Regions from separate parts of the Pseudomonas syringae pv. tagetis genome, predicted to be linked through region 2. Evidence: predicted binding sites of a transcription regulator. Region 2 holds the regulator's gene; each other region holds the start of a gene.
What was found. Region 2 encodes FliA, which starts transcription of late flagellar genes. Its sites were predicted from a motif close to CTAAAGTTTNNNNNNNNNNNGCCGNTAA; they were not measured.
Positions count from the first base shown of each region.

Region 1: a site for FliA is predicted at 3,160-3,187, ahead of MME58_RS11605 (methyl-accepting chemotaxis protein). Genes of this name have one in related genera too.
Region 3: a site for FliA is predicted at 1,976-2,003, ahead of MME58_RS19940 (flagellar protein MotY). Genes of this name have one in related genera too.
Region 4: a site for FliA is predicted at 2,927-2,954, ahead of MME58_RS13635 (methyl-accepting chemotaxis protein). Genes of this name have one in related genera too.

Region 1 covers NZ_CP092923.1:2,569,294-2,573,421, reverse strand. The annotation lists gene MME58_RS11610 (chemotaxis protein CheW) at 1-818, opposite strand, end outside; gene MME58_RS11605 (methyl-accepting chemotaxis protein) at 815-2,947, opposite strand; gene MME58_RS11600 (AraC-like ligand-binding domain-containing protein) at 3,568-4,128, shown strand, end outside.
Region 2 covers NZ_CP092923.1:3,970,840-3,974,967, forward strand. The annotation lists gene MME58_RS17590 (chemotaxis protein CheA) at 1-861, opposite strand, end outside; gene MME58_RS17595 (protein phosphatase CheZ) at 895-1,680, opposite strand; gene MME58_RS17600 (chemotaxis response regulator CheY) at 1,700-2,074, opposite strand; gene fliA (RNA polymerase sigma factor FliA) at 2,331-3,071, opposite strand; gene fleN (flagellar synthesis regulator FleN) at 3,068-3,901, opposite strand; gene flhF (flagellar biosynthesis GTPase FlhF) at 4,017-4,128, opposite strand, start outside.
Region 3 covers NZ_CP092923.1:4,491,314-4,495,441, forward strand. The annotation lists gene MME58_RS19935 (argininosuccinate synthase) at 1-895, opposite strand, end outside; gene MME58_RS19940 (flagellar protein MotY) at 1,016-1,921, opposite strand; gene pyrC (dihydroorotase) at 2,070-3,113, shown strand; gene rnt (ribonuclease T) at 3,110-3,787, shown strand; gene MME58_RS19955 (bacterioferritin-associated ferredoxin) at 3,985-4,128, shown strand, end outside.
Region 4 covers NZ_CP092923.1:3,079,936-3,084,063, reverse strand. The annotation lists gene MME58_RS13645 (TetR/AcrR family transcriptional regulator) at 1-24, opposite strand, end outside; gene MME58_RS13640 (metallophosphoesterase) at 288-1,406, shown strand; gene MME58_RS13635 (methyl-accepting chemotaxis protein) at 1,576-2,892, opposite strand; gene MME58_RS13630 (RraA family protein) at 3,233-3,853, opposite strand; gene MME58_RS13625 (IucA/IucC family C-terminal-domain containing protein) at 3,850-4,128, opposite strand, start outside.

The sequences.
Region 1 (4,128 bases), 1.4 Mb from region 2:
CCCGGTGCAGCCAGCAATCTGCTCGGGTCCTGACGCTGAATGGCAACCATACGGTCATAACCAAACCCGCATACCCGACCATCCGGCGCGGTCAACAGCAGCAACTGCGGCTTGGACGTCTGGCGTGGGTGGTCCAGACCAAGGACTTCGGAAAGGTTGAGCGCCGGGACCTTGGTGCCACGTACCGACGTGACGCCAAAGCAGCAGTCACTGGCAAAGTCCGACGCCGAGATTTCCGGGCCATCCACCAACTCGGTCACAACGCTGGCATCGATACAGAAGTTGCGACCGTCACACTCGAACACCAGGTAATGAAGCAGACGGTTCTTGGCTGCCAGCGCCTCTTCCTTGAGAATCTGCGCGCCTGGATCAGCTGCGAACAGCACGCCCGGCAGGCTGCTCAAGAAGCCCAGATCCAGCTTGTAGATCATCCGCGACTCATCTGCGCTCAGCAGCAGCGCTGGCAGCAACCCGGCGCTGGTGCCGCCAGGCCCCAGCGGACTGAATTGCGAATCGCGGGCCTTGAGAATGTCACAGACCGCGTCAATCGCCAGGCCTAGATAACCGCCCCCGTATTTGAGGATAGCGACCAGTGGCGTGGGTGACGAAACGTCGCCTCCTTCCGCCAACTGGCTGCGCAGGTCGACCAACGGCACGGGTTTGCCGCGCAAGGTAAATACTCCACGCAACGCTCCCCGGGTCAGCGGATGGGGATGCAGATCAGCCGGCCAGTGCACGGCCTCCATCAATGCATCGGCAACCACCGCCAGGTACACGTCATTGATCTGCACGACGCCATAGGCATTCAGGCTGCTCATGCAGGTTGTCCGATGGATACCTTGTTCAGAGTTTCGGTGTAGCCGGTCAGGTTGGCTTTATGCAGCTCGATGATCAGCGCCTCTACTTCCTGAGCCGACAGGCGTTGTTTCTCGGTCGCCGTGTTGATCCCGTCGATCGCCTGAGTGGTCTGCATCACGCCTTCCACGATATGTTCGAAGGCTTCGCCGGCACTGCGCGAAATCTCGTTGCCTGACTCTATACGGCTGACGGTTTCCAGAATCAGCTTGTTGATTTCCTTGGTCGCGCGCGAGGACTTCTCGGCCAGCTTGCGCACCTCGTCGGCGACTACCGAAAAGCCCAGGCCATGCTCACCGGCCCTGGCCGCTTCGATGGCCGCGTTGAAGGCCAGCATGTTGGTCTGACTGGCGATCTCGCTGATCAGCTGAATGATGTCCTGAATGCCCTCGGCGGACTTGGCAATCATGCCCATCGCGTCGGACGCCTTGACCAGCGTCTGCGAGCCGGAACTGGCCTGCTCACGCGTCATTCTGGCCAGATCGGTGGCCGTCTCGGTACTTTGTGCGACGTAGGAAATGGCGGTCATCAGTGCTTTCACCGAGTCGCCCATGGCGCGGGTCTTGGCCTCTATCGCCTGCTCCATCTCGACCTGACGGGTAATGTCAGTGGCGAATTTCACCACTTTGAACGGCAAGCCGTCATGGTCGAAAATCGGGCTGTACGTCGCCTGAATCCAGATCTTCTGCCCATACTTGCTGACCCGCATGAAGCGCCCGGAGTAGAACTCGCCCTGCCCCAGCCCGTGCCAGAACTCACGGTACTCGGTGCCGCGCACGTACTCTTCCTCACAGAAAATACGGTGATGCTTGCCTTTGATCTCCAGCAGGCCATAACCCAGCGCTTTGAGGAAGTTGGCATTGGCGGTGATGATGTTGCCAGCCATGTCGAACTCGATAACGGCTTGGGCGCGGTCGATGGCATTCACCTTGCCCTGGTCCTCGACGCTGGTTTCCTTGGCGCTGGTCACGTCGAGCGCGAACTTGACGATCTTGTAGGGTTTGCCCTGCGCATCGAAGATCGGGTTGTAGGTGGCCTGAATCCAGATTTCCTTGCCGTCCTTGCGCTTGCGCTTGTACTCGTTGGCGTCGTATTCGCCACGCCCGAGCTTTTCCCAGAGTTCGCGATACTCAAGGCTGCTGACGAACTCTTCGGAACAAAACATCCGGTGGTGTTCGCCGACAACGTCTTCCAGGTCGTAGCCGAATACCGCCAGAAAATTGCGATTGGCATGCAGCACTTTACCGGTCAGATCGAACTCGATGACCGCCTGAGAGCGCTCGATAGCCGTGACCTTGCCAGCGGACTCGGCCTGACGGGCGCGACTCTCGGTGACATCGTTGGCAAACTTCACAACCTTGTAGGGACGACCGTCAGGGTCAAAGATCGGGTTGTAAGTGGCGCTGATCCAGAGCTCGCGACCGTTCTTGCCGATACGCTTGTACTCGCCGGAGTCATATTCGCCACGCTCCAGCTTGGCCCAGAACGCGCGGTAGGCAGGGCTGTTCAGGTAGTCTTCTTCGCAGAACATGCGGTGATGCTGGCCTTGTATCTCATCCAGACGATAGCCAAGCACCTTGAGGAAGTTTTCGTTGGCATTAAGCACCCGACCGTTCAGATCAAACTCGATGACGCCCTGCGAACGATCGATCGCCGCGACCTTGCCTTCATACTCGGCATTGGCTTTGCGCTGTTGAGTGACATCAGTGGCAAATTTTACGACTTTGAATGGATTACCCAGTTCGTCGAAGATCGGGTTGTAGGTTGCCTGCAGCCAGATCTCGCGACCGTTCTTGCCCAGGCGCTTGTACTGACCTTCGTCAAAAGCACCTTTGCCCAGTTTTTCCCAGAATGTCGCATATTCGACGCTGGAGGCATGTTCCGGCGTGCAGAACATCCGGTGATGCCGACCCTGAACTTCGTCCAGCCGATACCCGACGCAATCCAGAAAATTGGTATTGGCCCGCAGGATGTTACCTTCGAGATCGAATTCGATCATCGCCTGCGAGCGATCAATGGCCGTCATCAGCGAGTGGAGGTCCAGCTCTAGCGCGGCCCGATCCCCGGGGGTGTTCTCAATTGTGGTCGACATGTAAAAGTCTCTGCGAGTCAGCATCTATGGAAGTATTGTTATGAAGCGCCGGTCTCTGCGGGCCGCGTCGAACGCTTCTGCATGCGTGGACTATGGTGCCTGCCGATCAAGCCGGTTAATCGTCTTTCTCAATGCCTTCCATAGCGCAAACTCTCAGTTCATCAACGGCGGATGAAACAACGCAAGCTCATTGGCAAGAAGCCTTTGTATTCACATCGGCTTGAAACAGGTCAGCTTTAGCGCCACTATTTAGCCATCTTATGAATACAGACGTGCGGTCGGCCCGATCACCGGTAAAAAAATACTTCGTCCCCTCCTCCCCACGCTGAGCACCACCGCGCAATCAGGCGTAGAACCAGATGACGAGAATCACGGCACCGGTCCATCCCAGGGTGAGCAAAAAGGAAAGTCCAGCAAGGCGCGGGTCCATGGAACTCCTGTTCTAGAAGGCTTGGGTAAGCAGAGCGCTGCATACGTAGGGATATATCGGCTGGATCACCGATATATAAATTATTTTCGCCACCGTGGAACACAGTCAGTGCGCGGGTCTTGCCCTGAATCAATGTCTGATAACCTGTCTGCGATCACTTCGTTAGAAAACGCTCGTTACAGGGGCAGACATGGCCATCATTTTCTCAGCCGAACCACTGCGATCCGAGGATCGTTTCGACGTCTGGCAGGAGGTTGTGAGCTCGACGTACGGCCTGGTCGCAAGCCAGCCGCTGAGCGAAGCACCGTTCGCCGGAACCCTGAACGTCAGGGATCGAAGTGGCATTACCTTTACCCGGATTCAGTCATCTCCACTTCATTACCGGCGGTTGCAACAGGACAGGGAAAGTGATCACTTCCTCGTCACGCTCTCTTTGTGTCGCGACGCGCTCGTCGCCCAGAACGGCAGGGAGTCCCGGCAAGGCGCAGGCGATATCGTCCTTTACGATAGCGCCCAACCGTACGCTTGCCGTTACCCCGAAGGTGATGATCAAATCGTGCTGGCTGTGCCGCGCAAGCTGTTGCTGCAACACATCCCGAATGCCGAGCGACAGGTATGCAGAACACTGCCCGGTCGTTCGGCGTTGGGCCGTGTGGCCGGCACCTTGATGAGCGAAACCTGGAGCACAGAGGATTTATCGGACCCGCTGAGCAAAAGGCTCAATGCATCACTGCTGGACGTACTGGCCACG
Region 2 (4,128 bases):
GTCCGATGCAGCCGCAACACTTGGTGCCTTGGCAGCGACGGCCGCGGGTGCAGCAGCCACAGGAGCGGCTATGGCAGCGTCAAACGAGCCTTTACCGTGCAGTTGATCGAGCAGTGCTTCGAATTCATCATCGGTGATTTCGTCGCTGGCTGGCGCTGCACTGCCACTCTGAGCAGCGGGTGCAGGAACCGGAGCGGCTACAGCATCGGCCGCAAACTTGCCCTTGCCATGCAACTGATCGAGCAGGGATTCAAATTCCTGATCGGTGATTTCATCGCCGGCTGGCGCGACCGCAGCTGCCGGTGCTGCCGATGGAGCCGCAGACACTGGACTGGAGCCGTGCAGCGAATCGAGCAGTTGCTCGAACTCATCATCGGTAATGTCATCGCTGGCCGCTGGCTCGGCTACCGGCGCGGCAGCTTCAATCGCCGGCTCAGGCTCAGGCTCAGGCGCTGCGACTTCGTCTGCAGATTGTGGTTCGGCCAGCCGCGACAGCGCGGCCAGCAGTTCTGGCGTCGCCGCAGTAACGTCAGTCCGTTCACGTACCTGACCGAACATGCTGTTGACGGTGTCCAGAGCTTCCAGGACCACATCCATCAGTTCGGAATCAACGCGACGCTCACCCTTGCGCAGGATGTCGAACACGTTTTCGGCGATGTGGCAGCACTCCACCAGCTCATGGAGCTGGAGGAAGCCGGCGCCCCCTTTTACAGTGTGAAAACCGCGAAAAATTGCATTGAGCAGATCAGCATCATCCGGTCGGCTTTCCAGCTCGACCAATTGCTCTGACAACTGCTCCAGAATTTCGCCGGCCTCTACCAGAAAATCCTGAAGGATTTCTTCATCGGCGCCGAAGCTCATGGGGTGCTCCCTAAAATTAACCGTCAACAGACCTTAGAAGCCGAGGCTCGATAGCAGATCGTCTACATCATCCTGTCCGGATACGACGTCTTCACGTTTATCGGCATGAATCTGCGGACCTTCACCCTTGGCGAGATGTTTTTTAGGATCTTTTTCAGCAAGGATGGATTGTTCGTCATGTTCGATGCCTGCGAAGCGATCGACATGACTGGCCATGAGCACCAGTTTGAGCAGATTGCTTTCGACTTCCGTAACCAGTTGCGTCACGCGCTTGATGACCTGACCCGTAAGGTCCTGGTAATCCTGGGCAAGCAGAATGTCGTTGAGGTGTCCGGAAACCTTATGGGTTTCCTGCTCGGTACGCGTCAGGAAGCCATCGACCCGCTTGGCCAGCTCACGGAATTCCTCGGCACCGATTTCGCGGCGCATGAAGCGTCCCCAGTCATCGCTCAGCGCCTTGGCATCGGAATTGAGACCGGCCATGAGCGGCGTACTTTCCTCGACCAGGTCCATGGTGCGGTTGGCCGCATTCTCGGTCAGCCTCACCACATACGACAGGCGCTCGGTTGCGTCCGTGATCTGCGACACTTCCTCGGCTTGAGGCATGTGTGGATCGATGTGAAAGTTGACGATTGCACTGTGCAGCTCACGAGTCAGCTTGCCCACTTCCTGATAAAGGCCGCGGTCGCGTGTCTGGTTGAGTTCATGGATCAGCTGCACAGCGTCACCAAAGCGACCTTTTTCAAGGCTGGTGACGAGTTCCTGCGCGTGTCTTTTTAAGGTCGACTCAAAGTCGGCCATCGAATCATTGTTATCCATAGCGCCCTCGCGGCATGCATCAGCTATTGACGCGTTCAAAGATCTTTTCGATCTTCTCTTTCAGCGCTTGAGCCGTGAATGGCTTGACTACATAACCGTTCACCCCGGCCTGGGCAGCTTCAATGATCTGCTCACGCTTGGCTTCGGCAGTGACCATCAGCACGGGAAGGCTTTTGAGGCGATCGTCCTTGCGGACCTCGCGCAGCAGATCGATGCCGGACATGCCAGGCATGTTCCAGTCCGTCACCAGAAAGTCAAAGGCACCGCTTTGCAGCATCGGCAATGCGGTCAGACCATCATCCGCTTCCGATGTGTTGGTAAACCCCAGATCACGCAAAAGGTTCTTGATGATCCGCCGCATCGTTGAGAAGTCATCAACGATGAGGATTTTCATGTTCTTGTCCAATTCGACCTCCAAGCAGTCTTTAACGCGTTCAGCACCTGAACACGCTGTTCACTCAATACTGGCACAGCACACCCCCGGCTGTACGAAACGACGACGGGCTTGGCACAACAACAGGCAAAGACCTGAACAACAAGCCCATCAGGGCACTGCCCGACAGGCTTTTGACTCGTCTATCCTGTTACCACGTAACGCTCTGCACAGCCGGTATGCAGATACTGCGCGACCACAGGCCGCACCGCATCTGTCAACGCGCTCGCCACTCCCCCAAACGCCCTCGCAAACGAGCTGCGCACTGGCTGTGTAACTGACTGACCCGAGATTCGCTGACCCCTAGAACTTCTCCGATTTCCTTGAGGTTCAGCTCTTCGTCGTAGTACAGCGCCAACACCAGACGCTCGCGCTCTGGCAGGTTGGCAATTGCATCGGCCAACGCAGCCTGGAAGCGCTCGTCTTCCAGGTCGCGCGACGGCTCAAGCGAACCGCTTGCGCCATCCTCATGCAGCCCTTCGTGATCGCCGTCCTGAAGCAGGTCGTCGAAACTGAAGAGGCGGCTGCCCAAGGTGTCGTTCAAAATCCCGTAATAATCATCGAGACTCAACTGGAGTTCGGCCGCAACCTCGTGATCTTTAGCATCACGACCGGTTTTAGCTTCAATTGCCCGAATTGCGTCACTGACCATGCGGGTATTGCGGTGCACCGAGCGTGGTGCCCAGTCCCCTTTGCGCACTTCATCCAGCATCGCACCACGGATGCGAATACCGGCGTAGGTCTCGAAACTCGCACCCTTGGTGGAATCGTATTTGGTCGAGACTTCAAGCAGACCGATCATGCCGGCCTGGATCAGATCCTCGACCTGCACACTGGCCGGCAAGCGCGCCAGCAGATGATAAGCGATACGCTTGACCAATGGCGCATAACGCTCGATCAACTCGTACTGTGAGTTACGGGAAGCCTTGCTGTACATCTGGTAGCCGCTCGCAGTCATTGCACAGGCCCTGCACTGGTCTGGTGAACGAGTCGCTCAACGAAGAACTCGAGATGGCCCCGCGGATTGGCTGGCAACGGCCAGGTATCAACCTTCTGGGCAATGGCCTTGAACGCCAGTGCACATTTGGAACGCGGGAATGCTTCGTAGACGGCGCGCTGCTTCTGCACGGCCTTGCGCACGCACTCGTCGTACGGCACGGCACCTACATACTGCAGCGCAACATCAAGAAAACGGTCCGTTACTTTGGTGAGTTTGGCGAACAGGTTGCGCCCTTCCTGAGGGCTCTGCGCCATGTTGGCCAGGACCCGGAAACGGTTCATGCCGTAGTCGCGATTGAGCAGCTTGATCAGGGCGTAGGCATCGGTGATCGACGTGGGCTCGTCGCACACCACCAGCAACACTTCCTGAGCGGCGCGCACGAAGCTGACCACCGATTCACCGATACCGGCAGCCGTGTCGATCACAAGTACATCGAGGTTGTCGCCAATCTCGCTGAACGCCTGGATCAACCCTGCATGCTGGGCCGGGGACAGATGCACCATGCTCTGGGTGCCTGAGGCGGCAGGCACGATACGAACCCCACCTGGCCCCTGCAACAGAACGTCGCGCAATTCACAACGACCCTCTATCACATCGGCCAGTGTACGTTTAGGCGTCAGCCCAAGCAGAACGTCGACATTGGCCAGACCCAGATCGGCATCCAGCAGCATGACGCGCCGGCCAAGCTCGGCAAGGGCCAGTGAAAGATTCACTGACACGTTAGTCTTACCGACGCCACCTTTGCCACCGGTCACCGCGATAACCTGTACGGGATGCATGCTGCCCATGTTATTTCTTTACCTTGTCTTGCGTAGACCGAAACCACATCGAGGGCTGCACGTTCACAAACGAACACTGCCTGGCAGACCGTTGACGCAGGGACATTCCAATAATATCCATCACTTAACCCACTCTCTTGCCAGGGGTGTGATAGAGGTCAGCAAACATATCAGCCATTGCTTCCTCGCTAGGCTCATCCTGCATCTGCACACTCACCGCGCGGCTTACCAGTTGA
Region 3 (4,128 bases), 520 kb from region 2:
CACGGTCCAGGGTGATCGATTCGATGGCGCGGTGAGCACGCAGCATGATGGTGCCACCCGGGGTCTCGTAGCAGCCACGGGACTTCATACCCACGTAACGGTTTTCGACGATATCCAGACGTCCGATACCGTTTTCGCCGCCGATACGGTTCAGCGTCGCCAGCACGGTGGCTGGCGTCATTTCGACGCCGTCCAGCGCAACGATGTCGCCGTTGCGATAGGTCAGTTCAAGATAAGTCGCAACGTTTGGCGCGTCCTCCGGGGACTTGGTCCAGCGCCACATGTCTTCCTCATGCTCGGTCCAGGTGTCTTCCAGCACGCCGCCTTCATAGGAGATGTGCAACAGGTTGGCATCCATCGAGTACGGGGATTTCTTCTTGCCGTGACGCTCGATCGGAATGTTGTGCTTCTCGGCGTAATCCATCAGCTTTTCACGCGACAGCAAGTCCCATTCACGCCATGGCGCAATGACCTTGACGCCTGGCTTGAGCGCGTAGGCACCCAGCTCGAAACGCACCTGATCATTGCCCTTGCCGGTTGCGCCATGAGAAATGGCGTCAGCGCCGGTTTCGTTGGCGATCTCGATCAGACGCTTGGCGATCAACGGGCGAGCGATGGAAGTACCCAACAGGTACTCGCCTTCATAGACGGTGTTGGCACGGAACATCGGGAACACGAAATCACGCACGAACTCTTCGCGCAGGTCATCGATGTAGATTTCTTTCACGCCCATGGCCTGAGCCTTGGCGCGTGCCGGCTCGACTTCTTCACCCTGACCCAGGTCAGCGGTAAAGGTCACCACTTCGCAGTTGTACGTATCTTGCAGCCACTTGAGGATTACCGAAGTATCCAGGCCACCGGAATACGCGAGAACTACCTTGTTTACGTCCGCCATGCCATCACTCCACCGGGTTGTACGGAAAACCGCTGATTCTACCGTTCAAACCAGTAAATTTACAGGGGCGCGACAGCTTGTGACGACGAGGCGACGTTTAACCGGAGCCGTGTGCGGGTCTCAGGATGTATGTGCTGCGCTGGCCGAAGAGGCTACCGGCACCGGACGTTCATCGGGCGCAACACGCTCCAGATGTACATTCACACGGCGATTGCGTGCACGATTGGCTTCATTGGTGTTAGGCACCAGCGGGTAGCGTTCACCGTGAAAACGCAGGGTGATTTGCTGCTCGGGTACGCCCTGAGCCTTGAGATAATCCATGACCGCCAGCGCACGGCGGCGGGACAGGTCACGGTTGGTAAGACGATTGCCACTGTTGTCCGAATGGCCGTCCAGCTCGATACGATTCACGGTCGGGTCGGCCTTTAAGTAGGCCACCATGTTGTCCAGACGCGCTTTGGCACGGGCATCCAGTTCGATCCCGCCACCGGGAAACCCTACTTCGGCCTGTTTGATCTGATCGAAGTTCATTGGCAGCAGCTTGGCCGTACACGCCTGGTAATCGCTGAACGCCTTGCTGAACTTGACTGGCAGCAAGCGCACTTCCATCTGACCGCCGTCACGGGTGTAGTGGCGAATGAGCGGGCTGCGTCCGTCCATCAGGCCACTGATCAGACGACCAGCCTGGGCCTGGGAGGTATTGAAGGGTATGTCGCCATTGCTGACGCGCACCGATCCCAGGTTGATATCACCGCGCCCCGGTTGCCAGGGCGCCGCAGCGGCCAGCAGGGTCGCGGAACCGTTGCCCAGCACGTTGTATGAAGCCTTGAGGCGAAACGTCGCCTGCTCACCCGCCCGGCGCACGAACTCACCGGCACCGAAGTCGGTGATCGGCTGAGTCAGGCGGCATTCGAACTGATCGCCTTCGACCTTCCACTCGATGCTCTCCAGACGTGTCTGGAAACTGATAGCCATCGCCGGGAGGCTGGCAAACATGCTGAGCAAGGCTAAATATCGCTGGCGCACGGGAGGCTCCACTGGAAATGAACGCGAAACAAAAATGACTGACTGACAAGGGGGCTATCGGTAACTTCGTGCAAAACTTGATAGCGGATGCCTGAGAGAGTCTTTTCCGGTAGCATTCCCAGCGAGTTTGACCCGCCTGGAATCCCCAATGTCTGACCGCCTGACCCTCCTGCGTCCCGACGACTGGCACATTCACCTCCGTGACGGAGCTGTCTTGCCTCATACCGTTGCCGACGTAGCGCGAACTTTTGGCCGCGCAATCATCATGCCCAACCTCGTGCCTCCGGTACGCAACGCGCAGCAAGCCGATGCCTATCGTCAGCGCATTCTGGCTGCACGTCCGGCCGGTAGCCGCTTCGAGCCGTTGATGGTGCTCTACCTCACCGACCAGACCACGCCGCAAGACATTCGTACGGCAAAGGCCAGTGGCTTCGTCCACGCCGCCAAATTGTATCCGGCCGGCGCGACCACCAATTCCGATTCCGGTGTCACCAGCATCGACAAGATCTTCCCTGCCCTCGAGACCATGGCCGAAGTTGGCATGCTGCTACTGGTGCACGGGGAAGTGACACGGGGCGAAATCGACGTGTTCGATCGTGAAAAGGTTTTCATCGATGAACATCTGCGTCGTGTAGTCGAGCGTTTTCCGAACTTGAAAGTGGTGTTTGAACACATCACCACCGGTGAAGCGGTACAGTTCGTCAACGAAGCCTCAGCCAATGTCGCGGCAACCATCACCGCGCATCACCTGTTGTACAACCGCAACCACATGCTGGTCGGCGGAATTCGCCCGCACTTCTACTGCCTGCCGATTCTCAAGCGCAATACGCATCAGGCTTCCTTGCTCGACGCGGCCACCAGCGGCAGCGGCAAGTTCTTCCTGGGTACCGATTCGGCGCCGCATGCCCAGCATGCCAAGGAAAACGCTTGCGGTTGCGCCGGGTGCTACACCGCCTACGCGGCGATCGAACTGTATGCCGAAGCTTTCGAGCAGCGTAACGCTCTGGACAAGCTGGAAGGCTTTGCCAGCCTTCACGGTCCGGCGTTCTACGGCTTGCCAGCCAATCAGGACACCATCACGCTGGTGCGTGACGAGTGGACCGCCCCTGCCAGCCTGCCGTTTGGCGAGTTGACTGTTATCCCGCTGCGCGCTGGTGAAAAACTGCGCTGGCGTCTGGAGGAACACGCGTGAGTGAAGATCATTTTGACGACGAACACGAAGGCCACGGCGGTGGCGGCGGTTCCCGTCACCCGATGGCAGCCCGCTTTCGGGGTTACCTGCCCGTGGTCGTCGACGTAGAAACCGGCGGTTTCAATTCAGCCACCGATGCCTTGCTGGAAATTGCCGCCGTGACCATCGGCATGGACGAGAAAGGCTTCGTGTTCCCTGAACACACCTATTTCTTCCGCGTCGAGCCGTTCGAAGGTGCCAACATCGAAGCCGCTGCGCTGGAGTTCACCGGCATCAAGCTCGACCACCCGCTGCGCATGGCGGTCAGCGAAGAAACCGCGATGAACGACATCTTCCGCGGCGTGCGCAAGGCCCTCAAGGCCAATGGCTGCAAACGCGCAGTGCTGGTCGGCCACAACGCCAGCTTCGACCTCGGCTTCGTCAACGCCGCTGTGGCGCGGATGGACATGAAACGCAACCCGTTTCATCCGTTCTCAAGCTTCGACACCGCCACCCTGGCCGGGCTGGCCTACGGTCAAACCGTCCTGGCCAAGGCCTGTCAGGCCGCTGGAATCGATTTCGACGGGCGTGAGGCCCATTCGGCTCGTTACGATACCGAGAAGACTGCAGAGCTGTTCTGCGGCATCGTCAACCGCTGGAAAGAGATGGGCGGTTGGGAAGACTTCGACGATTAAAGTCGATACGTCACTGAATGAGCCGGCCTTGCGCCGGTTTTTTCAGGCCTGCCTTGAGCGTATGAAAGCATGCACTCATCATGAAACAGACCACTCATCGCTCTACCTGAATCGAACCCAAAACAGTTTTGACAAGCATTCTCATTAACATTAAGCTCCTGGGCACCAAGCAATAAACCAGCGACGGTCCATAGCTTATGTATGTTTGCCTCTGCCAAGGTGTCACAGACGGTCAAATCCGGGATGCAATTCTGGAAGGCTGCTGCAGTTATCGTGAAGTCCGTGAAACTCTGGGTGTTGCGAGTAAATGTGGAAAATGCGCCTGCCTGGCAAAGGAAGTG
Region 4 (4,128 bases), 890 kb from region 2:
GTTATCCAGATCTTTTGCAATCAACCTGTCCATCCTTTTGTGCGATGAGCAACTCTACCCATATATTTCGGAACTTGCCAGTCTCGTAATTCTGTGGCCTGATGATTGTATCCGGGTATTTGATGAGGAGCAGGGTAAATGCGTTACAAGAGACTTGGCAGTACGGGCCTGTTCGTGTCGGAGTTCTGCATTGGCACAATGACCTTCAACGGTGCTGCGGCAAGGCATCGACTCATGCACACCGGGATGTCAGGAGAGCACAAGATAATGGCCAGAGGAGCACGTTGATGTTTCACGTTATGTTCAGCATGCCCTGCCTCTATGTCATTGGCAGGTTCATAGCGCCGATGCCATGGGCCTTATCGGTCAAAATAGCTGTTGCTCTGCTACTTGTCCTGGCTTCGCAATACCATCTTTATTGCCGTTTCTCTTCCGGCAGCGTGTTCTCGCCGGAATTTCCACGCAGCATCGTCATGCTGTTCAACTGGGCGTTCGGTGCCATTCTGCTGCTTGCAGTGCTCCAGATCATCGTCGATGTCGGTACGTTACTGACGATGCTATTGCGCCAGCGCACGCTGACCATTCCGGTAAATCTGCGCTACGTCATCGGTGTGGCGGCCTTGTTGCTGGCTGCAATCGGCGTCCAGCAGGCGGTGCGCGTGCCGCCTGTGAAGGATCTCCAGATCGCGCTTAAAAATCTTCCTCCGCAATTCGAGGGTTACAAAATTCTGCAACTGACGGACATGCACATCAGTCGTCTGTTTGATGCATCGTGGACGCGGGCGGTGGTGCAACAGTCAAATACGCTGGGTGTGAACCTTATCGTCATCACCGGCGATCTGATCGATGGTTCGCTCAGCGACCGCAAGCAGGATATCGACGCCTTGCGTGATTTGCGTGCGCCGGACGGTGTGTATGTCATTCCTGGCAATCATGAGTATTTTTTCGACAATCAGGCGTGGATGCAGCACTTTGTTTCATTAGGGATGGTGCCACTTGCCAACAGCCACACTTTGATCGAGCACGACGGCGCACGGATCGCTCTGGCTGGCGTCACCGACGTGACAGCACCTGAAACCGGTTTCCCCGCGCCCGATCTTCAAAAGGCCATTGCCGGTATCGCAAAAGACACACCGATCATCCTGCTCGACCATCAGCCCAGAAACGCGCAGGAAACGGCGACACAAGGGGTGGCGTTACAACTTTCCGGCCACACCCACGGCGGCATGATTTTCGGACTTCACCGGCTTCTGGCACTGGCCAACGGCGGATTTGTATCGGGCCTTTATGAGGTCGGCAGCATGCAGTTGTACGTCAACAACGGTACCGCGCTCTGGCCGGGATTTGCCATTCGCCTTGGCCAGCCTTCCGAGCTGACCCGGATTACGCTTCGCCGGGCACCGTAGCGCACGCCATCGGCTTCTACGCAGTTGCGTTACTGAATGCTCCGTGTGCCCGCCCCTGTTTTCCGGGGCAGGCTCATTAGCATTTATCTGAACGCTGGACTCTTTGATCCTCGAAGCACGAGGTGCAGCGACCTCAAGTCATTCCCCGAGTCGGCCCGACTGTTCATACTTAACCGGCACGCTGGTTCACAAACCGGCTGACGGCCCGTACCACTGTGTTCGCGCCCTGCTGGATTTCTTCGATAACGCGGTCTGCGTCGTTGGCCAGCACCAGCGCTTCAGAAGCCTGCTCGGTACTGCGTACGATTACCCCCACGGCTTCTGAAGCCAGACTTTGATTCTTCTTCACGACGTTTACAATTTCTTCCGCTGCTTTGGTTGTTCGAGAAGCCAGCTGGCGTACTTCATCGGCCACCACCGCAAATCCCCTGCCCTGTTCACCTGCCCTGGCGGCTTCGATAGCGGCGTTCAAGGCGAGCAAATTGGTTTGCTCGGCGATTCCGCTGATGGTTTTTATGATCGTTCCGATCACCTGGCTTTGCGAGTCCAGTGCCTCGATGCCACGCGTGGCCTCTTCCATCGAAATCGTCAGTTGGCCCAGCATCTGCAGCGTATCCTTGATTACTTTTCTGCCTTGCTGTGCGCTGCCGTCCGTATCGATAGATGTTTGATAAGCCATCTCCGACGCTTCGGCGACAGCTTTCTCACGCTCAACCTGCTCAGTAATGACTGTTGCAAACTTGGCAATTTTATAAAGCTTGCCGTTGGCATCGGTAATAGGGTTATAGGACGCTTCCAGCCATACATCACGCCCGGCTTTGTCAATTCGCCGGAAACGGTCAACGATGAACTCACCCCGGCGCAGTCTCTCCCAAAACAGAGTGTATGCCTCGGAGCTGGATTCTTCAGGCAAACAGAAAATCTTATGGTGTTTTCCCTTTATCTGATTCAACTCGTAACCCATCGCTTTCAGGAAATTGTCATTGGCGGATATGACAATTCCATCGAGGGTGAAATCGATAACGGCAGTGGAGCGTTGCAGGGCGTTCACGAGGGCTTCGTTTTCTCGTGAGGCTTCAATCGTTCGTGTCAGAACGCTCGAGTACAGGGTGATCTGCTCGATGCCGCCCGTTTCATTTTTAAAGGGTACGACCACGGTCCTCAGCCACACCCTTGCCCCTGTTTTACTGACCAGCCGCAGCGTGCCGCTGAAATGCTTGCCATCCCGGATCGCCGCCAGTGCGCGCTTCTGGTGAACATCGCCGCTCAGTTCTGGCGGGCTCAGTTCGGTGAGGCTGCGTCCCGCAATCTCGGCTTGTGAATAGCTCAGCTCTGTCTCGAACAACGCATTGACTGTCTGCACGTTGCCCGCGCCATCCAGAACAGCGGCAACGGTCTCCAGGTTCAAGACTTGCCCCGCTTGCTCAAGCATGGCGAGACGGCGCTCCAATGCCTTGTTGGTGTTTTTCAAATGAGAGTTGAACATTGTGGCTATCCGGGACAGTTTGGGCTTGCAAACTTCATCGGTCGTCACATCGAAACCTTTAGCGCTTTAGTCAACTAAAGGTCGGAAAAGCCGGGTATACATTCTAAAATTTTATTTAGGATCCAAGCTGACTATTTGCCAAGGCGATAACGTTTATCACAGGGTGAATAATTGTAAAAATTTACGGAATGAAGTTGAAAGCCGGCTGTCAATGTTCTCTTGATCTGAACAAGGGCTGAAACACGGCTCAACGAATTCCAGGCGCTGTACGTAACGTCTGTCAGGTTTACTCAAAAACGCATCGCTGCTCGATGACATGCACTCATTGGCTGCAGAATTCTCACCCCTTGGTCAGGCGTCCCAGAAGCTCCTCTCGCCGCTCCCTGTCCGCGAGCTCTTTCGCCAGTAAACCAGGCAATAGCTCGCTCGCCTGCTGCGCATTGAGGATAAACACGCCGTCGTCATCACCGATGGCAATGTCTCCCGGATTGACAATGACCCCACCAATATCGATCGGCCCATTAAGCTCGCCGCTCTCCCCCAGGCTTCGCGTGGTCACGGCGCTGATTCCCCGGCTGAACACCGGCAGGCGATGTTCGCGCAGGGCGGAGACATCGGTCACGGCGCCTGAAACGATGACGCCGGCCAGCCCCTTGATAAGTCCGGCCAGGGTACGCAGCTCGCCCCAGCAGGCACAATGCGGGTCGCCGATGCACTCGATCACCAGCACATCGCCGGACAGGCTGTTCAGCAGTGCATCGCGCAAAATGCTGCCTTCGGGCAATTGTACTTTGACCGTGACGACGTTACCGACCAGCCGGGCACCTTCGAACAACGGTCTGATCCCGGGCAGATAACCACGGTCGGTCAGGTGACCGATGGTGGAGGACGCAATGCCCCGGTATTGCTCTATGACGGCGTTGCTCAGCGGTTGCTGGCGGTGTGCAATGTGCTTGTTCATCGGGATTTCCTGGGCCTCAGTAACGGACAGGTCGAGCAATACTCGACAGGGTTGCTGGCGTCGTAATAGAAGCAGCAGGTTCGACGAAAACGGACGCTTTTGCCTTCGGCTTCCAGCAAAACGGGGGGACGCCGGAAGTGTTTCAACGGGTTGTAGTTCAGGCCGAACAATGCTGGGTCTGCCTGATTCAGCAGCCAGTCGAAGTCGCCCTCATAGCGCTGCCGAATTGCCGGGTCCTGAATCTTTTCCATGCGTTTGTCGTACAGCGAATAGAC